One region of the Burkholderia singularis genome, then DNA from elsewhere that is predicted to be linked to it. Evidence: predicted binding sites of a transcription regulator. Region 1 holds the regulator's gene; each other region holds the start of a gene.

Region 1 (7,508 bases):
CGGCCGCGAACTCAACGTGTCGTCCGACATCGACCTGATCTTCGTCTACGAGGACGACGGCGAGACGGCGGGCGGCAGCCGCGCGCCGATTTCCACGCACGAGTTTTTCACCCGGCTCGGCCGGCGGCTGATCGGCGTGCTGTCCGAGGTGACCGCCGACGGCTACGTGTTTCGCGTCGATATGCGGCTGCGCCCGAACGGCGATTCCGGCCCGCTCGTATGCAGCCTCGGCATGCTCGAGGAATATTTTTATGTGCAGGGCCGCGAGTGGGAACGCTATGCGTGGATCAAGGGCCGGCTCGTGTCCGAGCAGCACAGCGACGCGGCGCAACGTCTCGCGCGGCAGCTCGACGCGATCGTCAAGCCGTTCGTCTATCGGCGCTATCTCGATTTCGGCGTGATCGGCGCGATCCGCTCGCTGCACGAGCAGATCCGCGACGAGGCGCGGCGGCGCGCGACGATGCGCCCGGACAAGGCCGACGACATCAAGCTCGGCCGCGGCGGCATCCGCGAGATCGAATTCAGCGCGCAGGTGTTCCAGTTGATACGCGGCGGGCAGGACGCCGGCTTCCGGGTGCGGCCGACGCTCGCGGTGTTGCGCCACGCGAGCGCGCGCGGGCTGATCGGCGACGACGTGCGCGCCGGCCTGACCGACGCGTATCTGTTTCTGCGCACGCTCGAGCACCGGCTGCAATACCGCAACGACGCGCAGACCCACGCGATGCCCGTCGATCCCGACGAGCGCGCGGCGCTGGCCGCGTCGCTCGGGTTTGCTGATTACGCGGCGCTCACGGTGGCGCTCGAGCGCCACCGCGCATTCGTCGAGGCGCAGTTCGATCAGGTGTTCGCCGACAAGGCGGCCGACGGCCGAGGCCGCGCCGACGCTGGCGAAGCGGGCCGAATCTGGAGCGCCGCGCTCGGCGACGACAGCGCCGACGACGCGCTCGCCGCGCGCCTGGGCGGGCTCGGTTTCGCCGATCCGGCGGCGATGCTCGCGCGGCTCAAGGCAATCTGGCGCTCGTCGCGCTATGCCGGCTTGCCGGAGACGAGCCGGGTGCGCTTCGAGCGCGTCGCGCAGCGCGCGCTCGAAGCCGCGCCGCGCATCGACGCCGCGCACCGCGACGAAACCGTCGCGCGCTTTTTCGACCTGCTCGAGACGGTCGGCCGCCGCGGCGCGTATCTCGCGCTGCTGACCGAGTACCCGGCGGCGCTCGAACGCGTGCTGTCGGTGCTCGGCGCGACGCGCTGGGGCGGCAGCTACCTGATCCGCCATCCGCAACTGCTCGACGAGTTGCTCGACGACGAGGCGATCGACAGCCCGTTCGACTGGCAGGCGTTCAAGGGCGCGCTGCGCGCGCGGCTTGCCGCCGCCGACGGCGCGGAGCAGCAGATGGACCTGCTGCGTCATGCTCAGCATGCCGAAGTGTTCCGGATTCTGCTGATCGACCTGGCGGGCAAGCTGTCGGTCGAGCATGTGAGTGACCGCCTGTCGGAGCTTGCCGATGCGGTGCTCGACGTGACGATCGAAGTCGTCTGGTCGCAACTCGCGAAGCGCCACCGCGATACGCCGCGCTTCGCGGCGATCGCATACGGCAAGCTCGGCGGCAAGGAGCTGGGCTACGCGTCGGATCTCGACCTGATTTTCCTGTATGACGACCCGGACGAGCGCGCGGCCGACGTCTACACGACGTTCGCGCGGCGTCTGATCACGTGGCTCACCACCGCGACGGGCGCGGGCACGCTGTTCGACATCGATCTGCGGTTGCGGCCGAACGGCGAGGCGGGCCTGCTCGTCACCGATCTGGACGCGTTCCGGCGCTATCAATTGCGCGAGGGCGACGCGGCGAACACCGCATGGGTATGGGAACATCAGGCGCTCACGCGCGCGCGCCACAGCGCGGGCGACGCCGCGATCGGCGCGGCGTTCGAGGCGATCCGCGTGCAGGTGCTGACGATGCCGCGCGATGCGGCGGTGCTCGCGCGGGAGATTGTTGGAATGCGCGACAAGGTGCTCGCCGGGCACCCGAACACCAGCGCGCTGTTCGATCTGAAGCACGATCGAGGCGGGATGGTCGACGTCGAGTTCATCGTCCAGTATTGGGTGCTGCTGCACGCGGCGCGGCACCCGGGGATGATCCGCAATACCGGCAATATCGCGCTGCTGCGCGAGGTCGCGCGCTTCGGGCTGATGAGCGAGGCGGAGGCCGAGACGGTCGGCGCCGCGTACCGGACTTACCGGCGGCTGCAACACCGGCTGCGGCTCGACGGGATGGAGAAGGCGCGGGTCGAGCCGCAGCGGGTTGCCGACGAGCGCGCGGCGGTGGCCGCGCTGTGGGCGCGGGTGTTCGGGTAGGGCGCGCGACGCGCGGCGGCTCGAACGCGCGGCGGTCCGCAAGCGCTGGCGCGGCGGGCGCTGCCGGTTGGCCGCCACCAGCCCCGTATCACGCGGTCAGCATTTCCTTCGCGTGCCGGCGCGTGGTTGCGGTGATTTCGAGTCCGCCCAGCATTCGCGCGACTTCCTCGATCCGGCTCGCTTTATCGAGCGCGACGACGCTCGAGACGGTGCCACCCCGCGTATCCTGTGCCTTCGCGACCTGGAAGTGCTGATCGCCGCGCGCGGCGACCTGCGGCAGATGCGTGACGCACAGCACTTGCCGCATGCGCCCGAGCTGGTGCAAAAGCCGCCCGACCACCTCGGCGACGCCGCCGCCGATGCCAGTGTCGACTTCGTCGAAGATCAGTGTCGGCGTCGGGCTCGCCGCGCTCGCGATCACCGCGAGCGCGAGGCTGATGCGCGCGAGTTCGCCGCCCGATGCGACCTTCGCGAGCGGCCGCAGCGGCACGCCCGGATGGCCCGCGACACGGAACTCGATCTGCTCGAGGCCGTGCGCGCCGCCTTGTTCGAGCGGCACCAGCGCGACCTCGAAGCTGCCGCCGGCCATCGACAGTTCCTGCATCCCCGCCGTCACCGCCGCGCCGAGCGCCTTGGCGGCCGCCTTGCGCGCTTTCGACAGCCGCTTCGCGTCGGCGAGATACGCGTCCCTCGCGCGCTCGGCGGCCGCGTGCAGCGCGGTGAGGTCGGCGGCGGCGTCGAGTTCGGCCAGTTGCGCGCGGCGCGCGGCATGCTCGTCGTGCAGCGTCTCGGGTGGCAGCCGGAATTTGCGGGCGGTGGAGTGCAACGCGTCCAGACGCGTTTCGACTTGCGCGAGCCTGTCCGGATCGAGATCGAGCCGCTGCGCGCAATGCGACAGCGAATACGACGCTTCCTGCAACTGGATTTCGGCCGGTTCGAGCGACGCAAGCACGTCGTTGAGCGCCGGATCGTATTCGGCGAGGCTTCTGAGCTTCGATACGATCGCGCGCAGTTGCGTGAGCATCGCGCCGTCGGATTCGGAAATCGCGGCGAGCGCGCCCTGCACGCCGTCGATCAGGTTCGCCGAATGCGTGAGCCGCTTGTGCTCGGCGCTGATCTCGTCCCATTCGCCCGGCAACGGCGCGAGCTTGTCGAGTTCGGCGAGCTGCCACGCGAGCTTTTCGCGTTCGAGCTGACGCTCGCGCTCGTGCGACAGCGCGGCTTCAATCGCGGCGCTCGCGTCGCGCCACGCGCGAAAACGGCGCGCGACGGCCGCCGCGTCGTCGGCGAGCCCCGCATGCGTGTCGAACAATTCGCGCTGCGCGTCCGCGCGCATCAGCAATTGGTGCGCATGCTGGCCATGAATGTCGACGAGCATTTCGCCCACTTCGCGCAGTTGCGCGAGCGTCGCGCTCGTGCCGTTGATGAACGCGCGCGAGCGGCCGTTCGCGTCGATCACGCGCCGCAGCATCACCGTGTCGTCGGCGTCGAACGCGTGTTCGTCGAGCCAGCGCGCGACGCGCTCGTGCGGCGTGAATTCTGCGCTGATGTCGGCGCGGCTGCTGCCGGTGCGCACGACGCTCGCGTCGGCGCGCTCGCCGAGCGCGAGTGCGAGCGCATCGATCAGGATGGATTTGCCGGCGCCCGTTTCGCCTGAGAAGACGGTGAAGCCGGTGTCGAATTCGAGGTCGAGCGCGGCGACGATGACGAAGTCGCGGATCGAGAGATGGCGGAGCATGGGTGTTGGGCGGCGAAGGAGAACGTCAGGAAGCGGGATCGTCGTCTGCTTCGGTCGACGGATGTTCGTTCCAGTGCAGCTTCTTGCGCAGCGTCGCATAGTAGCTGTAGCCGACCGGGTGCAGGAACGGCACCATGTATTTGGAGCGGCGCACCTCGATCGTGTCGTTCAGCTCGAGCGCGGTGAACGATTGCATGTCGAAGTTCACGTTCACGTCGCGGCCACTGACGATCCGGATGGCGATCTTCGAATCGTCCGGCAGCACGATCGGCCGGTTCGACAGCGCGTGCGGCGCGATCGGCACGAGCACGATGCCTTGCAATTGCGGATGCAGGATCGGCCCCGACGACGACAGCGCATACGCGGTCGAGCCGGTCGGGGTGGCGACGATCAAGCCGTCGGAGCGCTGGTTGTACATGAAGCGGCCGTCGACCGACACGCGCAGCTCGGCCATCCCGGAAAAGCCGCTGCGATTGACGACCACGTCGTTGAACGCGAGCGCGTGGTAGATCGGCTCGCCGTCGCGCACGATCCGCGCTTCGAGCAGCGTGCGCTCCTCACGTTCGTAGCTGCCAGCGAGCATGGCCGGCACGACGTCCTTCATGTCGGACGCCGGGATATCGGTGATGAAGCCGAGGCGGCCGTGGTTGATGCCGATGAGCGGCGTTTTATACGGCGCGAGCTGGCGGCCGATGCCGAGCATCGTGCCGTCGCCGCCGAGCACCACCGCGACGTCGGCGCGCGCGCCGATCTCGGCGGGCGTGAGCGCCGGGTAGCCGGCCGCATGGCCGGCGGCACCGATCGCCTGCGCGGTGTCTGCCTCGAACACGACTTCGAAGCCGCGCTTGGCGATGCACGCGGCAAGCGTCGTCAGCGGCTCGACGATGCCCGGCGTGTTGCTGCGCCCGACGAGCGCGACGGTGTGGAATTGATGGCCGATTTTCATGCCGGCATTACACCATAGCTCGATGACGAAAAGAACCGCCCGGCGCGCCGGGCGCGGCAAAACGGCTGCTGCGCCCCGCAGCGCGCGGCAAGCGCCGCAGACTCGCCGTTATCGCCCGGTTGCGCTAGAATTTTCCATCATGTTAGATCCGCGCGCCCGAACCCTCCTCAAGACCCTGATCGAACGGTATATCGCCGACGGTCAGCCGGTCGGGTCACGCACGTTGTCTCGTTATTCCGGGCTCGAGCTGAGCCCGGCGACGATCCGCAACGTGATGTCCGACCTGGAGGAACTCGGCCTCGTGTCGAGCCCCCACACGTCGGCGGGCCGCGTGCCGACGCCGCGCGGCTATCGCCTGTTCGTCGATACGATGCTCACGGTCGAATCGACGATCGACGCGGAGGCCGTCACGCGGCACGTGCAGACGACGCTGCAGGCGGGCGAGCCGCAGCAGCGGGTGGTCGCGGCGGCGGCGAGCGTGCTGTCGAGCCTGTCGCAGTTCGCCGGCGTGGTGCTGACGCCGCGCCGCAGCCACGTGTTCAAGCAGATCGAGTTCCTGCGGCTGTCCGACAAGCGGATTCTTCTGATCATCGTGACGCCTGAAGGCGACGTGCAGAACCGGATCATGGCGACGCAGCGCGATTACGCGCCATCGCAGCTCACCGAGGCGTCGAACTACATCAATACGCACTTTGCCGGGCTGTCGTTCGACGAGGTGCGCGTCCGGTTGCGCGAGGAAATCGACGAGCTGCGCGGCGACATGACGGCGCTGATGCACGCAGCCGTCACGGCGGGCACGGAGGCGTCCGACGACGAGGACGCCGTGCTGATTTCCGGCGAGCGCAACCTGCTCGAAGTCGCCGATCTGTCTTCCGACATGGCGCGGCTGCGCAAGTTGTTCGACGTGTTCGACCAGAAGACGAGCTTGCTGCAGTTGCTCGATGTGTCGAGCCATGCGCAAGGCGTGCAGATCTTCATCGGCGGCGAATCGACGCTCGTGCCGATCGACGAGATGAGTGTCGTGACCGCGCCATACGAGGTGAACGGCAAGATCGTCGGCACGCTCGGCGTGATCGGGCCCACACGGATGGCCTACAACCGCGTGATTCCGATCGTCGACATCACGGCCCGCCTGCTGTCGATGACGCTCAGCCAGCAGTAACCGGCTTCGTCCGGCATTTCGTCCGTCATTCATTTATTTCTCCGGCTTTCTTTGCCTGCGGCGCGCGCCCGAATGCCGCGCCTGCCGGTTAATCGTGCCGGCGCGCCGGTTGCCGCGCAATCGGCCAAACGGCCGGCTGGCCCGGGTGGAGCGTCCCGTTATAATGAATGACGTTCGATTCGGTGCCCCTGGCACGCTCATTCATGCGTTTTGACCTCGAACCACCGTCGCATGCCGCGGCCGCGCAGCGCGTCGCGGTGTTGCTGATCAATCTCGGCACGCCCGACGAGCCGACGCCGCGCGCGGTGCGCCGCTACCTCGCGCAGTTCCTGTCCGATCCGCGGGTCGTCGAGATTCCGCAGGCGCTCTGGCAGATTGTCCTGCGCGCGCTGATTCTGCCGCTGCGCGGCCGCTCGTCGGCGAAGAAGTATGCAGCCGTCTGGCTGCCCGAGGGTTCGCCGCTGCGCGTCTATACCGAGCGCCAGGTCGATGCCGTGCGGCCCCTTTTTGTGGCCAACGGCTACCGGGTGAGGGTCGATTACGCGATGCGCTACGGCGCGCCCGGTATTGCCGATGTGCTCGGGCAGTTGAAGCGCGCCGGTGTCGAGCGGGTGCTGCTGATGCCGATGTATCCGCAATATTCGGCGTCGACGACGGCGACCGCGTTCGACGCCGCATTCGCCGCGTTCAGGAGGATGCGCAATCAGCCGGAAGTGCGCACGGTACGCCACTACGCGGACCATCCAGCGTATATTCACGCGCTTGCCGAACAGGTCCGCCAGTATTGGGCGGCGCATGGGCGGCCGGCGTTCGATTCAGGCGACAAACTCGTGCTGAGCTTCCATGGCGTGCCCAAGCGCACGCTCGATCTCGGCGATCCGTACCACGACCAGTGCCAGCAGACGGCCGCGCTGCTGATGGCCGCACTTGGGCTGACGACGTTCGAGTGCCGGGTCACGTTTCAGTCCCGTTTCGGCAACGCGGAATGGCTGCAGCCGTACACGGCGCCGACGCTCAAGGAACTGGGCGCGGCTGGCGTGCGTCGCGCGGACGTGTTCTGCCCCGGATTTACCGCCGATTGCCTCGAGACGATCGAGGAGATCGGGATAGAAGGGCGCGATGAGTTTCTGCATGGCGGCGGCCACGAATTTCATCGGATTCCGTGCCTGAATACGTCGCCCGCTTGGATTGCCGCGCTCGGCGAGATCGCGGCCGAAAACCTGCAAGGTTGGCCGGTGCGCGTGGCGGTGCCGGAAGCCGTCGCCTGATCGCCGGATACACGCGATGAATTTCAAGATTTCGACCGAAC
Region 2 (7,508 bases), 160 kb from region 1:
CGACTCGGGCGTTTGCGTGTCGGCAATCCACACGTGGATGTTCGCCGCGACGGGAATGCCGCCCACCACGGCGCGCTCGGACGGAATCGATAAGAACGTGCGCTCGGGAGTCGGGCCGTCGAGGCCGACGACGCGCAGCTTATGGCCGTCGAGCGTCAGCGTGTCACCGTCGAGCGGCTGCGGGACAACGAGCGCATGCGGGGCGTTGTCCTTCAGGATCGGCCCCCAGTAGGCGAGCTTGTCGTCCTTGTTGGCATTGATCGCGGCGACCGTTTGCGGTGTCGCGACGATTTTTGCGTCCGGGAACGCGGCCTTGATCGTATCGAGGCCGAAGTAGTAGTCCGGATCGCTATGGCTCACGTAGACGAGCTTGAGCGGCTTGCCGGTTGCTTTGATCTTGTCGACCAGCGCCTGCGCGTCGTTGCGCTGGAATTGCGCGTCGATCAGGATCGCGCCCGTGCGGCCGGTGACGATCTCGGACGAAACGGGAAAGACGCTTTTTTCTCCGGGGTTGTAGACATCGATCCGTAGCGTCGACCGGTTACTTTGCGCATGGACGAGGCTCGAGCCGAGGACGGATGCCGCCGTGACGGCGAGTGCTGCGATGATGCGCAAGGGCATAAAGGACTCCGCGGTAAAAAAGCATGGGTTCGCACCGGCCGCGTGGCGCATGGCGCGCTAGGCGGGTGAGCCGGTGATAGTATCTGCGATACTGGTAGTTACCAGCGGAAACTATAGACGGGGTGGCGATGATGGAAAAGAGCGTACTTGAGAGTCAGCAGGTTACCGGCGAGCAACCGTCGCTGCTCGACGCGCCGCGCGACGGCAACGTTTACGCGGCGCAATGCCCGACCCGGCATGTGCTCGACCGCATCGCGGACAAATGGACTGTCCTGATTCTTGCGTTGCTTGCGCATCGGCCGCTGCGCTTCAATACGTTGCTGCGGCATATCGAAGGCTTGTCGCAGAAGGTCTTGTCGCAAACGCTCAAGCGGCTCGAGCGGGACGGCCTCGTTGCCCGCACGGCTTATCCGACGATGCCGGTTTCGGTCGAATATGCGCTCACGCCGCTCGGTCAGACGCTCGCGGCCTCGGTCTGGCCGCTCATCGCATGGGCGGAGTCGAATATCGGCGCGGTGCTCGATGCGCGCGCCGCCTACGACGAACAGCGGAATGTGACGGCGGTGTAGCGTCGCGCGCGCCGCCCAGCATGTAGGCGCACCCGGCTTACCATTTGCGCGCGGACGTGATGATGTGATGATCGTGGCGCCGGCCATGAAGGTCGCGATGGCGACGCGGTTTCGCGGCAGCGCGCCGCGCGGCTGGCACGGCGTGCGGCGCACGCTGCCCGCAGGCACCGAGACTGGCGCCTCTGCGCACCCGCAGGCAGCGTGCGCCGGTCACGGCAACGCCCCCGCTTGTTCGACGCCGAGCGCGCCGACGAGCTTCGCCGTGATGCAATCCGATCGCGCGGGCCAAGCGCGCGGTGCCGCCGGGTTCGCCGCGCTGCCGCGCGTTTCGGCTAGATCGACAGACAGATCTTGCCGAAGTGCTTGCCCGCGGCCTGATGACGGAATGCTTCGGCAATGTCGTCGAGTGCGAACGTGCTGTCGATCACCGGCTTGATGCCCGTCGCGTCGATCGCGCGCACCATGTCGATCTGATGCCGGCGGCTGCCGACAATGAGACCTTGCAGCTTTTGCTGCCGCGTCATCAGCGTGACGGTCGGCACGGGGCCTGCGATGCCCGTGAGCACGCCGATCAACGCGATGTGGCCGCCGATCCGGCACGCGGCGATCGATTGCGGCAGCGTGTCGGGCCCTCCCACTTCGATCACGTAATCGGCGCCGACGCCGCTCGTTTGTTCAAGCACCTTCGCGGCCCAGTTTGCGTCGCGCCGGTAATTGACGACGTGATCGGCGCCGAGCGTCCGCGCGTGCTCGAGCTTCTCGTCCGACGACGACGTGACGATCACGCGCGCGCCCATTTGCTTTGCGAATTGCAGCGCGAAGATCGATACGCCGCCCGTGCCGAGTACGAGCACGGTGTCGCCGGCCTTCAGGCGGCCGTCGACTACGAGCGCGCGCCATGCAGTCAGGCCGGCTGTCGTCAGCGTCGCGGCTTGCTCGTGCGTATAGCCGCTTGGCGCGCGCGTGAACCAGTGCGCGGGCCGCACGACGGTTTCGCGCGCATAGCCGTCGACGCCGTCGCCAGGCACCGTCGCGAAATCCGCGGTCGTCGGAGCGCCGTCGAGCCATTGCGGGAAGAACGTCGATACCACCGCATCGCCGGGCGCGAACTCCGTGACGCCTTCGCCGATCGCTTCGACGACGCCCGCGCCATCCGACATCGGAATGCGCTTGTCGGCCGTGTTCATTCTGCCGGTGACGACGCCGAGATCGTGATAATTGAGCGAGCTTGCGTGGATGCGCACGCGAATTTCGCCGGCGCCCGGCGCGCCCGGATCGGCGAGCGTGACGCGGGCGAGCTGTTCGAGGCCAGCGGGCTGGCGCAGCATGATGGCTTTCATGTTCCGACTCCTGTGAATGGCGAGCGCACGGTGGTGCGCTGCGAGATCGACGTTGATCGAATTGTCTCGACGTACTTCGATGTGCGCAAGAACGTACAATTAAAGCTGGTACTGTCAATTATGTAGGTATGAACATGCGACCCAAGCGACTGGACAGCAAGAGCGGATGCGATGTCGAAGTGACGCTTTCCGTGATCGGCGGATTGTGGAAGCCCGTCATTCTGTTTCATTTGCTGCGTGGCAAGCGGCGCTTCATGGAGTTGACGCGGCTCATGCCCAATACGACGCAGCGGATGCTGACTTTGCAGTTGCGCGAGCTGGAGGCGGATGGCATCGTCGCGCGCCATGTCTATCCGCAGGTGCCGCCGAAGGTTGAATACGAGCTGACGCCGCTTGGCCAGACGCTCGCGCCGGTATTGATCAGCCTGCGCGAGTGGGGCGAATCGTATCGGGAGCGTCAGACGGGTGCCGTGAACGACCGGCCGGCGTGCGAAGACATTCCGTTGAAGCAAAAGCGGGCGTCCGGCATGGAGAATGCGGCATAGCGCGGCATCGCGCATTGCTTTCGTCGTCGGCCGACGGTCTTTCGGATTGCCGGATAGGCGGGCGGCGCGATCGCAATCGATTTAGATTTTTTGGGAATTTTTGAAATCCTACGAAATCGGATTTGATTGCTCAGATAAGAAATATCGACATTGAATGCGCGATGAGGAGATCGCCATTTATGCAAATGGTTGGTAGCTGGCCGAATGAAAAACAATTAACGACGAATGAAAGAGAGTGAATTTGCGCGTCCGGCCGGCAGAGGTGCGCGTGAATGGTGTCAGCGTGCGATGCCGTATTGGTGGTGAGCTGAGTCGGATGAGCCGTTTTTTTATGAAGTCTCGGTATGTTTGATTTTATTTTTGATGAATTTCTGGCGAGCGGCGTATAGGACCGTGATATGCATTTCATCAGCGATCATGTAACGGAAAATTCATTTGTTACGTTACGCAAAACGTAACGACGCCGGTGGGCGGCGTAAGGGCGATTGTGCCTGCGTGGAGTTGAAACACTAAATACTCTGTTGTTCGGTTTCGTTGGGTGGAATGGTGTGTGGGCGACGGCCGAAATCGGTTGGCATGCTTTGTGCGCGGAGATTCTAGTCGCGACGGCGGCAGCATCCCTTCACACGAGATCACATCAATGAAACATCGCTTCAGGTCGACGGCCATCGCGCTATCGGCCACAGCGGCATTCAGCGCGATGCCGGCGCCTGCCGTTGCGCAACGGACGGGCTTCGGCACGGCCCGGGTTTCGGCCGGTGAACCCGGTAGCGCCAGCTTGGGCGGCGCGTGGGCCGCATCGACCGACGGCGTGCCGGATGTTGCGGCACGCGCTGGCGTTCGCGGCTCGACGGATATGCCAGGGTACGTGCGCGAGCCGGCCGTCGCGTTGCAGGGCGGCGGCCCTTCGGCGGGCGCGCCGGGCGACGCCGTGAGCCATGCCGGCGGCTTGCTTTCGAATACCTCGGGCGACCCGTCGAGCGCGACCATCGCGAGCAGTGCGGCCGCGGCGCAAGCGACGGCGGGTTCGTCGGTGGACGTGCTGGCTGTCGCGGCGAATGCCAGCCCGGTGGCGAATGCGCTCGGCGATGTCATGAACGTGCTGCCGGCCATCAACCCGGCGGGCGTTTTGACGAGCGCGCTCAATAACGTTGCGGAGGCGTTCGGCCGCGTTGGCTCGGGGGGCGGCAATCCGATCGTCCCGATTGCCAATGTCGTGAGCGGCGCGATCGATACGCTGGCGGCCGGCGAGCTGCGCCACTCCGCCGCGGCGGCGCTCGGCGCGGTTGCCCGCGCGTTGACGGGCGCGGGCGGGACGGGCGTCCTGCCGGACACGCAACCGGGCTACGCCGGCTTGCGTACAGCTGCGGACAGTGCAATCTCATTGGGCAGTGCCGCGCTCGGCAGCAGCACTGCGAATATCGCGCGTTCGGCGTTCTCGACGGGAGCCGCCGCGATCGGCAGCGCCATCGATTCGGTCGGTTCGTCGGCCGAAACGGTGCTGCGCGCATTGCCGGGCCTGGGGAGCACGATACCGAAGCCGATTGCGGGCTCAGGTGTGGGGGCGGCGAATCTGCGTGCCTCCGACGCCGCGCCTGCCCCGACGCGGGCAGGCGTTCTGTCGAGATAAAGTTCGCTGGCCGGCGGGCGAGGGTGCCGCGTGACGCGTACGCGCCTTTGCAATGCGGAAGCTAACCCGAGTCAACGGAGTGACACGGCACGGCCGCGGGCCGATGCCGTTTGTTTGCCCGCGCCGATATGGGCTGCATTTGTCTGCGGATTAGAGGGCGGAAGATCGTGCGCGGCGGCTGCTCGCGATAATCCGATCCATCCCTAAGATGCTGTGCGGCGTCCGCACGCAGCGCCCCGGCTTCGCATAGCGGATCGATCCGCATGAGCACCGAGATATGGGTCGACGCCGGGGCGGCAGAAGCCCCCTCTGCGGTTGCAGCGCGGGCGGGTTATTTCGCAGATCCTTGTTCTTAAAAAATTTTCTTCAATGGGGAAGCGCGAGCCGTTGGTTTCCGTGCGCCGTAACCCCTCCGAAATTTCTGCAATTCCCGCTTCTTGAATTTGTCAAAACCCGTCCATATAATTAGCACTCGCTGCACGAGAGTGCTAACAATTCCTGCCGGACGGTACACTGGCCGGCAGTTTCCCAGCGTTCTTCAGTCTCATTCAAGAGAGGAGTGAATATGAACCTTCGTCCGTTGCACGATCGCGTGATCGTCAAGCGCCTGGATCAGGAAACCAAGACCGCCTCGGGCATCGTGATTCCCGATGCGGCAGCTGAAAAGCCGGATCAAGGTGAAGTGCTCGCCATCGGTCCGGGCAAGCGCGATGACAAAGGCGCGGCGATCGCGCTCGACGTGAAGGTCGGCGATCGTGTGCTGTTCGGCAAGTACGCTGGCCAGACCGTCAAGGTCGACGGCCAGGAACTGCTCGTGATGCGCGAAGAAGACATCATGGCTGTGGTCAACGCCAAGTAAGCGTTCACTTAACGGTACATATTCTCAAGAATCCAAGGAGTTAGAAGATGGCAGCTAAAGACGTCGTATTCGGCGATTCCGCTCGCGCGAAGATGGTCGAAGGCGTGAACATTCTCGCCAACGCAGTGAAGGTCACGCTGGGTCCGAAGGGCCGCAACGTCGTGCTCGAGCGCAGCTTCGGCGGCCCGACGGTCACCAAGGACGGTGTGTCGGTCGCCAAGGAAATCGAGCTGAAGGACAAGCTCCAGAACATGGGCGCGCAAATGGTCAAGGAAGTTGCTTCCAAGACCAGCGACAACGCAGGCGACGGCACGACGACGGCAACCGTTCTCGCGCAATCGATCGTTCGCGAAGGCATGAAGTACGTCGCATCGGGCATGAACCCGATGGACCTGAAGCGCGGTATCGACAAGGCCGTTGCTGCGGCAGTCGAAGAGCTGAAGAAGATCAGCAAGCCGTGCACGACGAACAAGGAAATCGCGCAAGTCGGCGCGATCTCGGCGAACAGCGATTCGTCGATCGGCGATCGCATCGCTGAGGCAATGGACAAGGTCGGCAAGGAAGGCGTGATCACCGTCGAAGACGGCAAGTCGCTCGCCGACGAACTCGACGTCGTCGAAGGTATGCAGTTCGACCGCGGCTACCTGTCGCCGTACTTCATCAACAACCCGGACAAGCAAGTCGCTGTTCTCGAGAACCCTTACGTGCTGCTGCACGACAAGAAGGTCTCGAACATTCGCGATCTGCTGCCGGTGCTCGAACAAGTCGCGAAGGCAGGCCGTCCGCTGCTGATCATCGCTGAAGACGTCGAAGGCGAGGCGCTTGCAACGCTGGTCGTCAACAACATCCGCGGCATCCTGAAGACCGTTGCGGTCAAGGCGCCGGGCTTCGGCGACCGCCGCAAGGCAATGCTGGAAGACATCGCGATCCTGACCGGCGGCCAGGTCATCGCGGAAGAAACCGGCCTCACGCTCGAGAAGGCTACGCTGGCCGAACTCGGTCAGGCCAAGCGCATCGAAGTGGGCAAGGAAAACACGACGATCATCGACGGCGCAGGTGAAGCTGCGAACATCGAAGCGCGCGTCAAGCAAATCCGCACGCAGATCGAAGAGGCAACGTCGGACTACGACCGTGAAAAGCTGCAAGAGCGCGTGGCGAAGCTGGCCGGCGGCGTGGCGGTGATCAAGGTCGGTGCTGCGACCGAAGTCGAAATGAAGGAAAAGAAGGCGCGTGTCGAAGACGCGCTGCACGCCACGCGCGCGGCCGTTGAAGAAGGCATCGTCCCGGGCGGCGGCGTTGCGCTGATCCGCGCACGTACCGCGATCGCATCGCTGAGCGGCGCGAACGCTGACCAGAACGCCGGTATCAAGATCGTGCTGCGCGCGATGGAAGAGCCGCTGCGTCAGATCGTCACGAACGGTGGCGAAGAAGCGAGCGTCGTGGTGGCGGCAGTTGCTGCAGGCAAGGGCAACTACGGCTACAACGCGGCGACGGGCGAGTACGTCGACATGGTCGAAGCCGGCGTCGTCGACCCGACCAAGGTCACGCGCACCGCGCTGCAAAACGCGGCATCGGTTGCTGGCCTGCTGTTGACGACGGACGCAGCCGTTGCCGAGCTGCCGAAGGAAGACGCTCCGGCGCCGGGCGGTATGCCGGGCGGCATGGGCGGCATGGGCATGGACATGTAATCGGCATCACGCCGGTTGCATCGAGGAACGCGCGGCGACGCGCGTTCTCCCAAACGAAAACACCCGCGGCGACGCGGGTGTTTTCGTTTGGAGCGGCTGAACGCCGCAGGCCTGAAGCAGAAAGCGGGAAGCCGCAGCCCGGGCGTCCAACGATAGAACATTGCCGGCGCGGCGCGCGCCTTCGTCTCTTCGGCAAGCTCGCGCGGCGCGGTGATCGAGCGCGGGCGGCGGGGCGGCGTCAGCGCGCGCGCTTGCC
Region 3 (7,508 bases), on a different replicon from region 1:
AAAAGAAGACTTTGGCGTATTGGCAGGACAAGGCTGCGTCGCTCGCGATCGAAGGCCGGGCATTTATCGATGGTGCCTACCGCGACGCGCAGTCCGGCAAGACGTTCGATTGCGTGAGCCCGATCGATGGCCGAGTGCTGGCGAAGATCGCCGATTGCGGCGCAGCGGACGTGGATGCGGCGGTTGCCGCGGCGCGCCGCGCGTTCGAAGCGCAGGTATGGGCGGGCCTGAATCCGCGTGAGCGCAAGGCGAAGCTGCTTCGCTGGGCCGCGCTGATTCGCGAGCATTTGGATGAATTGGCACTGCTCGAAACACTCGATGCGGGCAAACCGATCGGCGATACCACGACGGTTGACGTGCCGGGTGCCGCCTACTGCGTCGAATGGTTCGCTGAGGCGATCGACAAGGTCGGGGGCGAGGTGGTGCCGGCTGATCATCATCTCGTCGGACTGGTCACGCGCGAGCCGCTTGGCGTGATTGCCGCGGTGGTGCCGTGGAATTTTCCGATCCTGATGGCGTCGTGGAAATTCGGCCCTGCGCTTGCCGCCGGCAACAGCGTCGTGCTGAAGCCTTCGGAGAAATCGCCGCTCACTGCGATCCGGATCGCGCAGCTTGCCCACGACGCTGGCATTCCCGCCGGCGTGTTCAACGTGCTGCCGGGCGGCGGCGAGCCCGGCAAGCTGTTGGCGTTGCATGGCGACGTCGATTGTCTCGCGTTCACTGGCTCGACCGCGGTCGGCAAACTGATCATGCAGTACGCAGGCCAATCGAACCTGAAGCGCGTGTGGCTCGAACTCGGCGGCAAGTCGCCGAACATCGTGCTGCCCGATTGCCCGGATCTCGACCGGGCCGCGAAAGCGGCGGCCGGCGCGATCTTCTACAACATGGGTGAGATGTGCACGGCGGGCTCGCGGCTGCTCGTGCATCGCGATATCAAGGATGCGTTCGTCGAGAAGCTCGCCGCGGCGGCGCGTGCGTATGCGCCGGGCAACCCGCTCGACCCGGCCGTCTCGATGGGCGCGATCGTCGATCGGGTTCAGCTCGATCGCGTGCTCAGCTATATCGACGCGGGCCGCAGCGAAGCGAAGCTGGTGTTCGGCGGGGCGCGTGTGAACGAGACGAGCGGCGGTTTTTATATCGAGCCGACCGTGTTCGATACGACGCCCGATACGAAGATCGCGCGCGAGGAGATTTTCGGACCGGTGCTGTCGATGATCACGTTCGATTCGCTCGACGATGCGGTGCGTATCGCGAACGACAGCGAATACGGGCTGGGCGCGGCGGTATGGACAGCGAATCTGACGATTGCGCACGAGGTGGCGAGACGCTTGCGCGCCGGCACGGTATGGGTCAATTGCTACGACGAAGGGGGCGACATGAATTTCCCGTTCGGCGGTTACAAGCAATCGGGCAACGGCCGCGACAAGTCGTTGCACGCGCTGGAGAAGTACACCGAGCTGAAGTCGACGCTCGTGCGGCTGCGCTAAAGGATTCGCAAGCCACCGCAACGGCGCGCGTCGATGCGCGCCGTTGCGTTCCCAATGAATCCGACTGCCGGCTCGCCCTTTGCGCGGTTTGCGCCGCGTCACCGCCGGGCCGGTTTCTCATCAGGTCATCCCATGGCTGACACACTCTATGGCGACGGCGCGATCCGTCGTTCGTCCGTCTACGGCTCGTCAATCGAAAATACTTATTCAGGCGTGCTGTCGTTCATGCGGCGCAGCTATACGCGAGAACTGGAGGGTGCCGACGTTGTCGTATCCGGCGTGCCGCTCGATCTCGCGACGACGTTCCGTCCGGGTGCGCGGCTCGGGCCGGCCGCGGTGCGCGCGGCGAGCGTGCAACTCGCGGAATTGCACCCGTATCCGTGGGGTTTCGATCCATTCGACGATCTCGCCGTGATCGATTACGGCGATTGCTGGTTCGATGCCCATAACCCGCTGTCGATCAAGCCGGCGATCGTCGAGCACGCGCAGACCATCTTGCAATCCGGGGCGACGATGCTCACGTTCGGCGGCGATCACTACATCACCTATCCACTGCTGATTGCGCATGCGCGCAAACATGGCAAGCCTCTATCGCTGATTCATTTCGATGCGCATTGCGATACCTGGGCCGACGATCAGCCCGACAGCCTCAATCACGGCACGATGTTCTACAAGGCGGTCCGGGAAGGGTTGATCGATCCGAAGACGTCGGTACAAATCGGCATTCGCACATGGAACGACGATTTTCTCGGCATCAACGTGCTCGATGCTGCATGGGTGCACGAGCATGGGCCACGTGCGACGGTCGAGCGGATCGAGTCGATCGTCGGCAGCCGGCCTGCGTATCTGACTTTCGATATCGATTGTCTCGATCCTGCGTTTGCGCCCGGCACGGGTACGCCTGTGGCGGGCGGGTTGTCGTCCGCGCAGGCGCTCGCGATCGTGCGCGGGCTTGGAGGTATCGATCTGATCGGCGCGGACGTGGTCGAAGTCGCGCCCGCGTATGACCAGAGCGAGATTACCGCGCTCGCGGCCGCGCATATCGGCTGCGATTTGCTGTGTCTGTGGCGGCAGCGCAAGGTCGGCGCGCGCTAGCGCGATGGGGACGGTGCGGCGAGACGCCGATGCGGCGGCCGATGAGCGATGTGACCGGCGCCGTCGTCGCACCGGCACGCAGATAGGCGTGCGGTTAGCCGATTCGCGGCCTGCGACGGCGTTTCTTGCCGCGCTGCCGGCTGCGCCGAGCGGCGGGATGTGATCTATCAGGTATCCGAACACATCGTTGCGCATGCCGTTCGAAGCAGTCCGACGGCCGCCCGGATGCTTCGGAGCCGGATTGAGCCGGACGTCGACTCGTCATCGTCAAGCAGCGCCGGCGCCTAATGCCATTCATCGATAAGTTTTTGAAAATCCGTTATTGGAGCGATTGGCGGCACGTTTCTATACTCGACACCTGATTGGCACTCACCTAACCCGAGTGCCAACAATTTCGATAAGGAAACGTGAGAATGAGCCTACGTCCGCTACACGATCGCGTCATCGTCAAGCGACTCGATCAGGAAACCAAGACCGCCTCGGGCATCGTCATCCCGGATAGCGCGGCGGAAAAACCCGATCAGGGCGAGATCATCGCCGTCGGTCCCGGCCGGCGCGACGCCGACGGCAAGCGCGTCGAGCCCGACGTGAAGGTCGGCGAGCGCGTGTTGTTCGGCAAGTATGCTGGCCAGTCCGTGAAGGTCGACGGAAACGAACTTTTGGTACTGCGCGAAGAGGATATCGTCGCAGTCGTCCATTCCTGATTGGGAGCACCGGATCATGGCAGCGAAAGAAATCATTTTTCATGACGGCGCACGTTCGAAACTCGTCGAAGGCGTCAATCTGCTGGCTAACGCGGTGAAGGTCACGCTCGGCCCGAAAGGCCGCAACGTCGTGCTCGAGCGCAGTTTCGGCTCGCCCGTTGTCACGAAGGACGGCGTATCGGTCGCAAAGGAGATCGAGCTGGCCGACAAGGTACAGAACATCGGTGCGCAACTCGTGAAGGAAGTCGCGTCGAAGACGAGCGACGCGGCCGGTGACGGTACGACCACCGCCACCGTGCTCGCGCAGGCGATCGTTCGTGAAGGGCAGAAGTACGTCGCAGCGGGGCTCAATCCGCTCGATCTGAAGCGCGGCATCGACAAAGCGGTGGCGGCCGCCGTCGAGGAGTTGAAGAAGATCAGCAAGCCGACGACGACAAGCAAGGAAATCGCGCAGGTCGCCACGATTTCGGCGAACGGCGAGGAGTCGATCGGTCAACGCATCGCTGAGGCGATCGACCGTGTCGGCAAGGAAGGCGTGATCACCGTCGAGGATGGCAAGTCGCTCGCCGACGAACTGGACGTCGTCGAAGGGCTGCAGTTCGATCGCGGCTATTTGTCGCCGTATTTCATCAATAATCAGGACCGCCAACTGGCGGTGCTCGACGAGCCGTACATTCTGCTGCATGACAAGAAGGTATCGAACATCCGCGATTTGCTGCCGGTGCTCGAACAAGTGGCGAAGGCAGGCCGCCCGTTGCTGATCATCGCCGAGGACGTCGAGGGCGAAGCGCTCGCGACGCTGGTCGTGAACAATATCCGCGGCATTTTGAAGACCGTCGCGGTCAAGGCGCCGGGCTTCGGCGATCGTCGCAAGGCGCTGCTGGAAGACATCGCGATCCTGACGGGCGGCCAAGTGATCGCAGAGGAAACCGGCCTCACGTTGGAGAAAGCGACGCTTGCTGAGTTGGGCCGTGCAAAGCGTGTCGAAGTGGGCAAGGAAAACACGACCGTCATCGACGGCGCGGGCGAGAAGGTCAACATCGAGGCGCGAGTGAAGCAGATTCGTGTGCAGATCGACGAGGCGACGTCGGACTACGACCGTGAAAAGCTGCAAGAGCGCGTGGCGAAGCTGGCTGGCGGCGTGGCGGTGATCAAGGTGGGCGGTGCCACCGAGGTCGAAGTGAAGGAAAAGAAGGATCGCGTCGACGATGCGTTGCACGCGACTCGCGCGGCCGTCGAAGAAGGCATCGTCCCAGGCGGTGGCGTTGCGCTGATCCGCGTGAAGCAGGCGATCTCGAGTTTGACTGGCGTGAACGCGGATCAGAAAGCGGGCATCAATATCGTGTTGCGCGCGCTCGAAGAGCCGCTGCGTCAGATTGTCACGAACGCGGGCGAGGAGGCGAGCGTCGTCGTCGCGAAAGTCGCTGACGGCCAAGGCAATTTCGGCTACAACGCGGCGACGGGCGAGTACGGCGATCTTGTCGAATCGGGCGTGCTCGATCCGACCAAGGTCACGCGCACTGCGCTGCAGAACGCCGCGTCGATCGCCGGGCTGTTGCTGACGACCGATGCGACTGTTCACGAGGCGCCCAAGGACGCGCCGCCCGCGCCGCCAGCGGGCGGCCCCGGCGCGGGCGGGCCGGGCTTCGACTTCTGACTTCGGCGCATCGATCGCGCGAGCGTGCCGCTGGAGCGGCGGCGCGTGCGATCGGCAAACCGGGGGGCGGCGTTTCGACGCCGCCCCCCGGTTTTTATTTTTCCGGTCCGTAAGCGTCCAACAAAACCATTGATTGGCTGTTGTCGAGCCTGGGCCCCGTCAGTTCGATTTTCCCCGTTGGCCAGTATTGCTGGCGGCGGATGGCGTGCATCGACGGCTGACCACGCGAGAGAGGGTTTTCATGTGGTTCTTGACGGCCGCTGCTGGTTGCATTTTGCCGATGGCCGTCCATCCCGATGAGCACTGCTTCGGTGCCGGCCATATCGACAGGCGTTGGTTCCGGCTTGGCCAGAGCCTTGCTGCGGCGCGCGATCGGCGTGCTGTGGATCGTGCTGGTGCCGGTGGAGATGCTCGGCATGAGCGCCGATCTCAGTCCTACCGTGCTAAATACGCGTGATCGGCTTGCCATTCGGAACTGGCCGCGGTGATCGTTGTAACCGGCGCGATCGGGTTTGTGCTCGACGCGCTCGAGCGAGCCGCCTTGCTCCGCCGGACGAGCGCGCGGGCCTGACGCGTGCGCAATATGGCGCGAACCGCGCGGCGCGTGGGACCAGCCTGCGCCGTCTGTTGCAAGCGCTTTGCAGCGGATGCGCCAATACCCACGCCGCCTGCCCGGTTGTTGCGCGACGACAAGCGGCCGGCTGCGCGTTGATCCACAATATCAAAATGCCTGGGCGGTTTCCTCGCAGTTTCCTCGCAGTTTCCTGACACGTAGCGCCTCTGCCGCCGGTCGGCGCGCTATCGCGGTGAACCGCTTGACTGTCGTGATTCATGCGACAGCTTCGCACGCGAGCCGATTGCGGCCGGTGCTCGCGTGCGTTATGGTCGTCGAATGGGCAGCGTGCCGCTTCGTTCGCAGTGCCCCGATGATCGTCATGGTGGGCGTCATCCATTCGCAGGCGCTGCAAAAAAGGGGGATTCATGGCGACTATCGATGCCGGCTTCCATCTCGCCCCACAGCCGTTCTCCATTGACGTGCTGCTGGAAAAATACGCGAAAGGCGACGAGCGGAGCGCAGACGACGTGTTTCGCCGCGTCGCGCGAGGCGTCGCACAGGCCGAGCCGCAGGCGCGGCGCCGGGAGATCGAGGCGCGCTTCGTCGAGCATCTGCAGCAGGGTGCGCTCGGCGCGGGACGGATCATGAGCGCGGCGGGCAGTCCGATTGCGGCGACGCTGATCAACTGCTTCGTACAACCCGTCGGTGATTGCATTCAGGGCGTCGACGAGCGCGGGCTGCCCGGTATCTATGTCGCGCTGTTGCAGGCGGCCGAGACGATGCGGCGCGGCGGCGGGGTCGGCTACAATTTTTCGGCGATCCGTCCGCGCGGTGCTTACGTGCATTCGACGGGTTCGAGTGCATCGGGGCCGTGCAGCTATATCGACGTGTTCGATGCGTCTTGCCGCACTGTCGAAAGTGCCGGCTCGCGGCGCGGCGCGCAAATGGCGGTGCTCGACTGCGACCATCCGGATTTGCACGAATTCATCGAAGCGAAGCATTCGAAAGGCCGCTGGAACAATTTCAATATTTCCGTCGCGGTGACCGACGCATTCATGAACGCAGTCGAGCAGGACTTGCCGTGGCAGCTCGTGCATCGCGCGAAGCCGTCGCCCGCGCTGCGCGCGGCGGGCGATCTTCGGCAGCGCGACGACGGCATGTGGGTCTATGCGGAAAAGCGCGCCCGTGCGATCTGGGACAAGATCATGCGCTCGACCTACGATATCGCCGAGCCAGGTGTCGTGTTCATCTCGAAAATGAACGTCGACAACAATCTGCGCGCGATCGAGACGATTCGTGCGACGAATCCGTGCGGCGAGCAGCCGTTGCCCGCCTATGGCTGCTGCAATCTCGGGCCGCTGAATCTGACGCGCTTCGTTATCGAACCGTTCGCGTCGCTGCGCGGTGCGACGAGTGCGTTCGATTGGAATGCGTTTGCCGAACGCACGGCCGTGCAAGTGCGTTTTCTCGACGACGTCCTCGACGTGACGCTATGGCCGTTGCCCGAGCAGCGGCGCGAAGCCCAGGCGAAGCGCCGCATCGGCGTGGGCTTCACGGGGCTCGGCGATGCGTTGGTGATGCTGGGTTTGCGTTACGATTCGCCGCAAGGGCGCGATTTCGCGGCACGCATCGCGCGCACGATGCGCGATGCCGCCTATCGTGCATCGGTCGAGCTTGCGCGCGAGCGCGGTGCGTTTGAGCTGTTCGATGCCGACCAGTATTTGCAGGAGGGCACGTTCGCATCGCGTCTGCCCGAAGACATTCAGCAAGCGATCCGCCGCGACGGTATTCGCAACAGCCACCTGCTGTCGATCGCGCCGACCGGCACCGTGAGCCTCGCATTCGCGGACAATGCGTCGAACGGCATCGAACCGGCGTTTTCGTGGAGTTATCAGCGCACGAAGATCATGGCGGACGGCGGTCACCAAACATTTCCGGTCGAGGATTACGCATACCGGCTGTACCGCGAGTTGGGCGGCGACGTCGATGCGCTGCCGGACTGCTTCGTC
Region 4 (7,508 bases), 1.1 Mb from region 1:
TCGCGATCGGCTTCAAGGAAATCGAAGTCGGGTTTCCGTCGGCTTCGCAGACCGACTTCGATTTCGTGCGCAAGCTGATCGTCGAAAAACGCATTCCCGACGACGTGACGATCGAAGTGCTCGTGCAATCGCGCGAGGATCTGATCGCGCGCACGTTCGACGCGCTCGAAGGCGCGCCGCGCGCGATCGTCCATCTGTACAACGCAATCTGCCCGTCGTTTCGCCGGATCGTATTTGGCGCGTCGAAGGAAGAAGTGAAGGCGCTCGCCGTCGACGGCACCCGGCTCATCAAGGAGCACGCGCGGGCGCGCCCCGGCACGCATTGGACCTTTCAATACTCGCCCGAGACGTTCAGCATGACCGAGCTGTCGTTCGCGCGCGAGGTGTGCGACGCGGTTGCGCAAACTTGGCGGCCCACGCGCGAGCGCAAGATGATCGTGAACCTGCCCGCGACCGTCGAAGCGGCCACGCCGAACGTGTTCGCCGACCAGATCGAGTGGATGGACCGCCATCTCAGCTACCGGGACAGCATCGTGCTGTCCGTGCATCCGCACAACGATCGCGGTACTGCCGTGGCCGCGGCCGAACTCGCGCTGCTCGCGGGCGCGGAGCGCATCGAGGGCTGCCTGTTCGGCAACGGCGAGCGCACCGGCAACGTCGACCTCGTCACGCTCGCGCTGAACCTGTACACGCAGGGCATCGATCCGGGTCTCGATTTCTCCGATATCGACGCGGTGCGGCACACCGTCGAGCGCTGCAACCAGATTCCCGTGCATCCACGCCATCCTTACGCGGGCGATCTCGTTTTCACCGCGTTCTCGGGCTCGCATCAGGATGCGATCCGCAAGGGCTTCGCGCAGCAGCAGCCCGACGCGCGCTGGGAGGTGCCCTATCTGCCGATCGATCCCGCCGATCTCGGCCGCAGCTATGACGCGGTGATTCGCGTGAACAGCCAATCCGGCAAGGGTGGCGCGACCTATCTGCTCGAGCGCGGGATGGGGTTTACGCCGCCGCGGCGCGTGCAGATCGAATTCAGCCACGTCGTGCAGGCCTCGGCCGACGCTTCGGGTGAGGAAATGACCGCGGACGCAATCTGTACGCTCTTCGCGAGCGAGTATCTGCAAACGGCCGGGCCCGCCGCGCGGGCTGGCGCATCGGCGAGCTGGCTCGATCGCGAGATCGCGCTTGCGCCCGCCGGTGACGCGCCAAGCGCGGTGCGGCAGTCGGCCGCCGCATTCGCCGCGGCGGCAGGCGTGGCAATCGAGGTGGTGTCGTGTGAGGCCGAGCGCACCGCACAAGGCGACATCGCGGTATTCGTCGGCGCAAAGGTCGGCGGCGCGACACTGCGGCATGGCGTCGGCGTTCACCGCGATCCGGCCGCCGCAGGCACGGAGGCGGTCGTGAGCGCGATCAACCGCTCGGCATGGAGCCGTGACAAGCGGCGGGCGGCCGCCTGAGCGGCTCGGGCGCACGCCGTCACCATCAAGCAGAGCGAACCGGCCAGTACGGGCTGTAACGCGCGGCGCACCACGGCGCGCGTTGCCGGCGCAGGCGAGATCCGCGGCGCCGGCGCGAAATCGCGGCTCACGAAGCCGCTGCAAACGAAAAGGCCCCGATCAGGGGCCCGTCAATCCTTCTTGTTTCGATCGAAAATTCGCCAAAAACCACAAAACCCAACTCAATAAAAATAATCGGCAATAAACCACCGGCGCTTTGGGAAAAATGGCCGCCGGATATGCACGCGTGCGCATCCCCGTAGCGGGCGCGCGCGCACGCGTTTGCCCGGCAATAGCGATACCGCGCCGGAAGGGATGCACGATAGCCACGAACGACGATCGCAGCAGTGAGCTGCGCCGGCGGAATCGGCAGGCGCAAACGCATATTCGCCGAATTGAGTGCTTTCGCCGACTTGGCCGTCCGCGCAAGCCCGTCACGGGCACGAGGGACTTCTTTCTAGCCCTCGGTCGCGCAGCGGGTTGCCTGCCACGCGAGAAGGCGCCAGCGGCCTTTCTCCTGCGTCTGCACCGCGGTGTACGCGATCGGAAACACCAAACCGCCGTTGTTGGTTTCCATTTCGACCAGCGCGCGCCCGGCGACGACAAAAGTGGCCTCGCCGAGCGGCAGCACGTCCTGCGACTGAATCTCGATCTGCCGATAGCGGCGACGGCCGGTCACGATCGCGTCGATGAACTGCTGCTTGGTTTCGCGCTTGCCGTTCGTGTGCACGAAGTAGACACCGTCGGACAACAACGCATCGAGCGCCTCGCCGTCGCCGTCGACCATCGCACGAAACCGGTCGCGCTCGAGCGCGCGAATCGCATCGATCCCCTTCGCCACCATCGCCATACTCCTCAACTGCGGGCGCGCATACGCGCGCCGGTCAGAAGTTGTACTGCACGTAGAGTTGGCTGAAATTTATACCAGGATTCGGATGTTTGATACCTGCGTTGGATTCGTGCTGAAAGCGAAAACCAGCTTGATACTGCTGACGATCCCCGAATTGTGCGCCGATGCCCACCATATCGGCGAACTGGAACGCCGTCGACATCGAGTAACGACTCGAAATCGTCGGATGCGTGAGAAGACGCACGCCGACGCCCGCCTCAATGAACGGCCGCACATAGCCCGAACCCTTGATGAAGCGCAGCACCGGCGTCGCGCCGAATTCCCAGACGTTGCTGTGAATCGCCGCGTCGCCCGTGTACCGCCAGTACGATACGTGCCCCTCGGCAACGAACGCGAAATGCCAGCCGCCGATTTCCCACCAACTCCAATTCGGATCCCAGACCACGGCGATATCGCCCTTCTTCACATCATGGTCGCCGATGCCGCCGCCGAGTTGCAAACCCCAACGGTCCGCGCAAGCGACGCCGGAAACCCCCAGCAATGCGACCGCGACGGCAATCCGCGCAACTGCCCGCCCTGTCCGAGCGCGATTCTTCTTATAGTTCATTTAGTCACTCCAACTTCTCAGGTTGAATAGAGCCTCGCCGCCACCTATCGGTGGATGACAGCCGGCTCGAGCGAACAGCATCTTATGGTAAAGGACTTTTTCGGTCGGCATCGTCGGACGAAATGGTTTTCTTCTGTTTCCACAAGAATCAGCAGCATTTGTTTGAATCGCCCGCAAAACAATAGCTTACGTATGCCAGCTAGAATGGCATCTCAAGAGCAGCTATCAATTTGAAAAAGCGATAGCAAAAATGGGAACTCCGGCGGCCGCAAGCCTTCTAAGAATTAGCACTCCGGTTGATGGAGTGCTAAGATTAAGCCTGGAATCGTTTCACTGACGGGGTTTGTCCCTGATTCCAAAGGAGTTTTTTACGTGAGCAACGCATTGACCCTTCCGAATACCCTGTGCCCGGCGTCCGCTAAGGCCGCATCGGCAGGCTCGCTGATGCTCGCATCTCATTCGATGCTGCCCGGCCAGCTTGGCAACATCGACGCGTATATCCAGGCCGTCAACCGGATTCCGCTGCTCACGCCCGACGAAGAGCGTCAGTACGCAACCGAGTACCGCGAGCACAACAACCTCGACGCCGCGCGCCGGCTCGTGCTGTCGCACCTGCGGCTCGTCGTGTCGATCTCGCGCAACTATCTCGGCTACGGCCTGCCCCACGGCGACCTGATTCAGGAAGGCAACATCGGCCTGATGAAGGCAGTCAAGCGCTTCGACCCCGCGCAAAACGTGCGGCTCGTGTCGTATGCGATTCATTGGATCAAGGCCGAGATTCACGAATACATCCTGCGCAACTGGCGGATGGTGAAGGTCGCGACGACGAAGGCGCAACGCAAGCTGTTCTTCAATCTGCGCAGCCACAAGAAAGGCACTCAGGCGTTCACGCCGGAGGAAATCGACGGCCTCGCGCAAGAGCTGAATGTCAAGCGCGAGGAAGTCGCCGAGATGGAAACCCGTCTCGCGGGCGGCGATATCGCGCTCGAAGGCCAGGTCGAAGACGGCGAGGAGTCATACGCGCCGATCGCCTATCTTGCCGATTCGCATAACGAGCCGACCGCCGTGCTCGCCGCGCGGCAGCGCGACATGCTGCAGACGGACGGCATTGCGCAAGCGCTCGATTCGCTCGACGCGCGCAGCCGCCGAATCATCGAGGCGCGCTGGCTGAACGTCGACGACGACGGTTCGGGCGGCTCGACGCTGCACGATCTCGCCGCCGAATTCGGCGTGTCGGCGGAGCGCATTCGCCAAATCGAGGCGAGCGCAATGAAAAAGATGCGCACGGCGCTCGCCGCATACGCATGAAAGAGCGGCCCGACCGGGCCGCCACGTGTTCGGCGCAAGCCCGCTGTCATTCGACAGCGGGCTTTTTCATTTGCGGCCGCCACTGCGGTTCGCCTCTTCCGCCGTCCGGCTGCGCCAAGCGCTTCCAATGATTTTTTTCATGGCGCCCGCGCGCGGATTCGCGGCTGGTTCAGTGGCCAATGCGGCGCAAAATTTCACCCGACCCTGCCCGATGCGCTCACTTATTGAGCCAACTCAAATTTCCCCACGCATTTAGCGACGGTGTGCCGCAGCGCCATACACCGAGTTGGCAAGGAGTCCTCCTACAATTGGGATGACCGGCCAAGCCATGCCGCGTGCGTCCGAGCGCATTGCGAAGCCGGCGCCGCTCCATGCCTATCGCGTCATTCTGGACATCATGGCTTCGACTCTCGCCGACAAAAAAACGCCGCATCCCCCAACGCCGGCCGGCCGGCGCGGCCGGATCGCCGAATGGGTTCAAGGCCCGAGCTTCGCGCGCGACATTACGCTCGTGCTGATCGTCAAGCTGATCCTGCTCGTCGCGCTCAAATACGCATTCTTCAACCATCCGCAGGCCGAGCACATGTCGCTGCCGCCTGCCGTCGTCGCCACGCAGCTGCTGTCGGCGCCGCCACACGCATCCACCCACGGAGACCGCCATGATAAGCAGTGAAGTCGTCGAACTGTCACGTCTGCAGTTCGGCATTACCGCGCTCTACCATTTTTTATTTGTCCCGCTCACGCTCGGCCTGTCGTGGCTGCTCGTCATCATGGAAGCGGTTTATGTGATGACCGGCAAGGAAGTCTACAAGGACATGACCCAGTTCTGGGGCAAGCTCTTCGGGATCAACTTCGCCATGGGCGTGACCACCGGCATCACGCTCGAATTCCAGTTCGGCACGAACTGGTCTTACTACTCGCATTACGTCGGCGATATCTTCGGCGTGCCGCTCGCCGTCGAAGGGCTGATGGCGTTCTTTCTCGAATCGACGTTCGTCGGGCTGTTCTTCTTCGGCTGGAAGCGACTGTCGAAAGTCCAGCACCTGATCGTCACGTTCCTCGTCGCGCTTGGCTCGAACCTGTCGGCGCTGTGGATTCTCGTCGCGAACGGCTGGATGAACAACCCGGTCGGCGCCGAATTCAACTACCAGACGATGCGCATGGAGCTGACGAATCTCTTCGACGTGATCTTCAATCCGGTCGCTCAGGTGAAGTTCGTGCATACCGTGTCGGCCGGCTACGTGACCGCGTCGATGTTCGTGCTCGGCATCTCGGCGTGGTATCTGCTCAAGCGCCGCGACATCGATTTCGCGCTGCGCTCGTTCGCGGTCGCGGCGGGCTTCGGGCTCGCGTCGACGCTGTGCGTGATCGTGCTCGGCGACGAATCCGGTTATACGACGGGGGAAGTGCAAAAGATGAAGCTTGCCGCTATCGAATCCGAATGGGAGACGCAGCCGGCGCCCGCATCGTTCACGTTGATCGGCATCCCTAACCAGCAGGCCGAACGGACCGATTACGCCATCCGCATTCCGTATGCGCTCGGGCTGATTGCCACGCGCTCGATCGACGAGCCGGTGATCGGCTTGCGCGATCTCGCGAAGTACAGCGAGGCGCACATCCGAAGCGGCATGATCGCTTACGGCGCGCTGCAGAAGCTGAAGTCGGGCGATACCAGCGCCGAGACGAAGGCGACCTTCGACGCGCACAAGCAATATCTCGGCTACGGGCTGATGCTCAAGCAGTTCACGCCGAACGTGACGGATGCGACTGCCGAACAGATCAAGGCGGCCGCGAAGCGGACCATCCCGCCGGTTGCGCCTGTGTTCTTCTCGTTCCGCATCATGGTGTTCCTCGGTGTGCTGTTCCTCGCGACGTTCATCGCCGCGTTCTGGTTCTGCGCGCGCCGTCAGTTGCTGCAAGACAAGCGCCGCTGGTTCCTGCGCTGGGCCGTGTGGGCGATTCCGCTGCCGTGGCTCGCCGCCGAGTTCGGCTGGGTCGTTGCCGAAGTGGGCCGCCAGCCGTGGACGATCGCCGGCATCCTGCCGACGCACCTGTCCGCATCGAGCCTCACTCCCACCGACCTGTACCTGAGTCTCGCCGGCTTCATCCTGTTCTACACGGTGCTGTTCATCGTCGAAATCACGCTGATGTTCAAGTACGCGCGGCTTGGACCGTCGTCGCTGCACACCGGCCGCTATCACTATGAGCAGGCCGTGCAAGGGCTCGGCAACGCCGTCGGCAAGACGGCCGCGTGATGCGCGCCGCACGATCGAATTCGAATAAGGAACTGCTATGGACTACGCAACGCTCAAGGTGATCTGGTGGGTGCTCGTCGGCGCGCTGATCATCGGCTTCTCGCTGACCGACGGCTTCGACATGGGCGCGACCGTTCTGCTGCCGTTCATCGGCAAGACCGACGACGAACGCCGTATCGTCGTCAACACGGTCGGCGCGACCTGGGAAGGCAACCAGGTGTGGCTCATCACGGCGGGCGGCGCGATGTTCGCCGCGTGGCCGCTCGTCTATGCGGCGTCGTTCTCGGGCTTCTACTTCGCGATGCTGCTCGTGCTGTTTGCGCTGTTCTTCCGCCCGGTCGGCTTCGACTATCGGAGCAAGCGCGACGATCCGCGCTGGCGCGCATGCTGGGACTGGGGACTGTTCGCCGGCGGCTTCGTGCCCGCGCTGGTGTTCGGCGTCGCGTTCGGCAATCTGCTGCAAGGCGTGCCGTTCGCATTCGACAGCGACCTGCGCGTCAGCTATCACGGCAGTTTCTGGGCGCTGCTGAATCCGTTCGCGCTGCTGTGCGGGCTGGTGAGCCTGGCGATGTTCGTCGCCCACGGCGCCGCGTTCGTCAAAATGAAGACGGACGGCGCGATCGCCAAGCGCGCCACGTTCGCGCTGCGCGTATCGGCGCTCGCCGCGGCCGTGCTGTTCGCGATCGCGGGCGTGCTCGTCGCGTCATTCGTCGACGGCTATCGGATCACGCAGGCGGCGCCCGTCGATACTGTCGCGAACCCGCTCGTCAAGCAGGTCGCGGCCGGCTCGGGCCTCTGGTTCGCGAACTACGGCCAGTATCCATGGATGCTCGCCGCCCCCGCTGTCGGCATCGCGGGCGGCTTGATCGCGGCATGGCTGGCCGGTTCGAAGCGCGAGAAGACCGCGTTTGTTTGCACCGGCCTCACGATCGTCGGCGTGATTCTGACCGCGGCCTTTTCGATGTTCCCGTTCATCATGCCGTCTTCGCTTG

Evidence for each region. The regulator HrcA, encoded in region 1, represses chaperone genes, less so after heat shock. The targets are predictions, from matches to a motif close to TTAGCACTCNNNNNNNNNGAGTGCTAA.
Region 2: the regulator HrcA is predicted to act here: its motif matches at 5,171-5,197, upstream of groES (co-chaperone GroES).
Region 3: the regulator HrcA is predicted to act here: its motif matches at 2,945-2,971, upstream of groES (co-chaperone GroES).
Region 4: the regulator HrcA is predicted to act here: its motif matches at 3,238-3,264, upstream of rpoH (RNA polymerase sigma factor RpoH).

The regions. Positions count from the first base shown of each region.
Region 1 covers NZ_CP013448.1:1,018,861-1,026,368, forward strand. Annotated here, with positions in the region: gene glnE (bifunctional [glutamate--ammonia ligase]-adenylyl-L-tyrosine phosphorylase/[glutamate--ammonia-ligase] adenylyltransferase) at 1-2,353, shown strand, start outside; gene recN (DNA repair protein RecN) at 2,442-4,091, opposite strand; gene AQ611_RS04665 (NAD kinase) at 4,117-5,037, opposite strand; gene hrcA (heat-inducible transcriptional repressor HrcA) at 5,177-6,199, shown strand; gene hemH (ferrochelatase) at 6,403-7,467, shown strand; gene AQ611_RS04680 (RNA-binding S4 domain-containing protein) at 7,484-7,508, shown strand, end outside.
Region 2 covers NZ_CP013448.1:1,182,064-1,189,571, forward strand. Annotated here, with positions in the region: partial or broken gene AQ611_RS05410 (MBL fold metallo-hydrolase) at 1-621, opposite strand, end outside; gene AQ611_RS05415 (winged helix-turn-helix transcriptional regulator) at 753-1,190, shown strand; gene AQ611_RS05420 (zinc-dependent alcohol dehydrogenase family protein) at 1,523-2,530, opposite strand; gene AQ611_RS05425 (winged helix-turn-helix transcriptional regulator) at 2,665-3,075, shown strand; gene AQ611_RS05430 (hypothetical protein) at 3,716-4,705, shown strand; gene groES (co-chaperone GroES) at 5,271-5,564, shown strand; gene groL (chaperonin GroEL) at 5,612-7,252, shown strand; gene thiD (bifunctional hydroxymethylpyrimidine kinase/phosphomethylpyrimidine kinase) at 7,491-7,508, opposite strand, start outside.
Region 3 covers NZ_CP013449.1:1,614,059-1,621,566, reverse strand. Annotated here, with positions in the region: gene AQ611_RS22535 (aldehyde dehydrogenase) at 1-1,487, shown strand, start outside; gene speB (agmatinase) at 1,620-2,582, shown strand; gene groES (co-chaperone GroES) at 2,996-3,286, shown strand; gene groL (chaperonin GroEL) at 3,303-4,943, shown strand; partial or broken gene AQ611_RS26505 (ABC transporter permease) at 5,207-5,514, shown strand; gene AQ611_RS22515 (adenosylcobalamin-dependent ribonucleoside-diphosphate reductase) at 5,925-7,508, shown strand, end outside.
Region 4 covers NZ_CP013448.1:3,549,742-3,557,249, forward strand. Annotated here, with positions in the region: gene leuA (2-isopropylmalate synthase) at 1-1,457, shown strand, start outside; gene AQ611_RS25615 (hypothetical protein) at 1,585-1,881, opposite strand; gene AQ611_RS15670 (nuclear transport factor 2 family protein) at 1,954-2,340, opposite strand; gene AQ611_RS15675 (acyloxyacyl hydrolase) at 2,381-2,953, opposite strand; gene rpoH (RNA polymerase sigma factor RpoH) at 3,326-4,261, shown strand; gene cydP (cytochrome oxidase putative small subunit CydP) at 4,659-4,934, shown strand; gene AQ611_RS15690 (cytochrome ubiquinol oxidase subunit I) at 4,921-6,516, shown strand; gene cydB (cytochrome d ubiquinol oxidase subunit II) at 6,554-7,508, shown strand, end outside.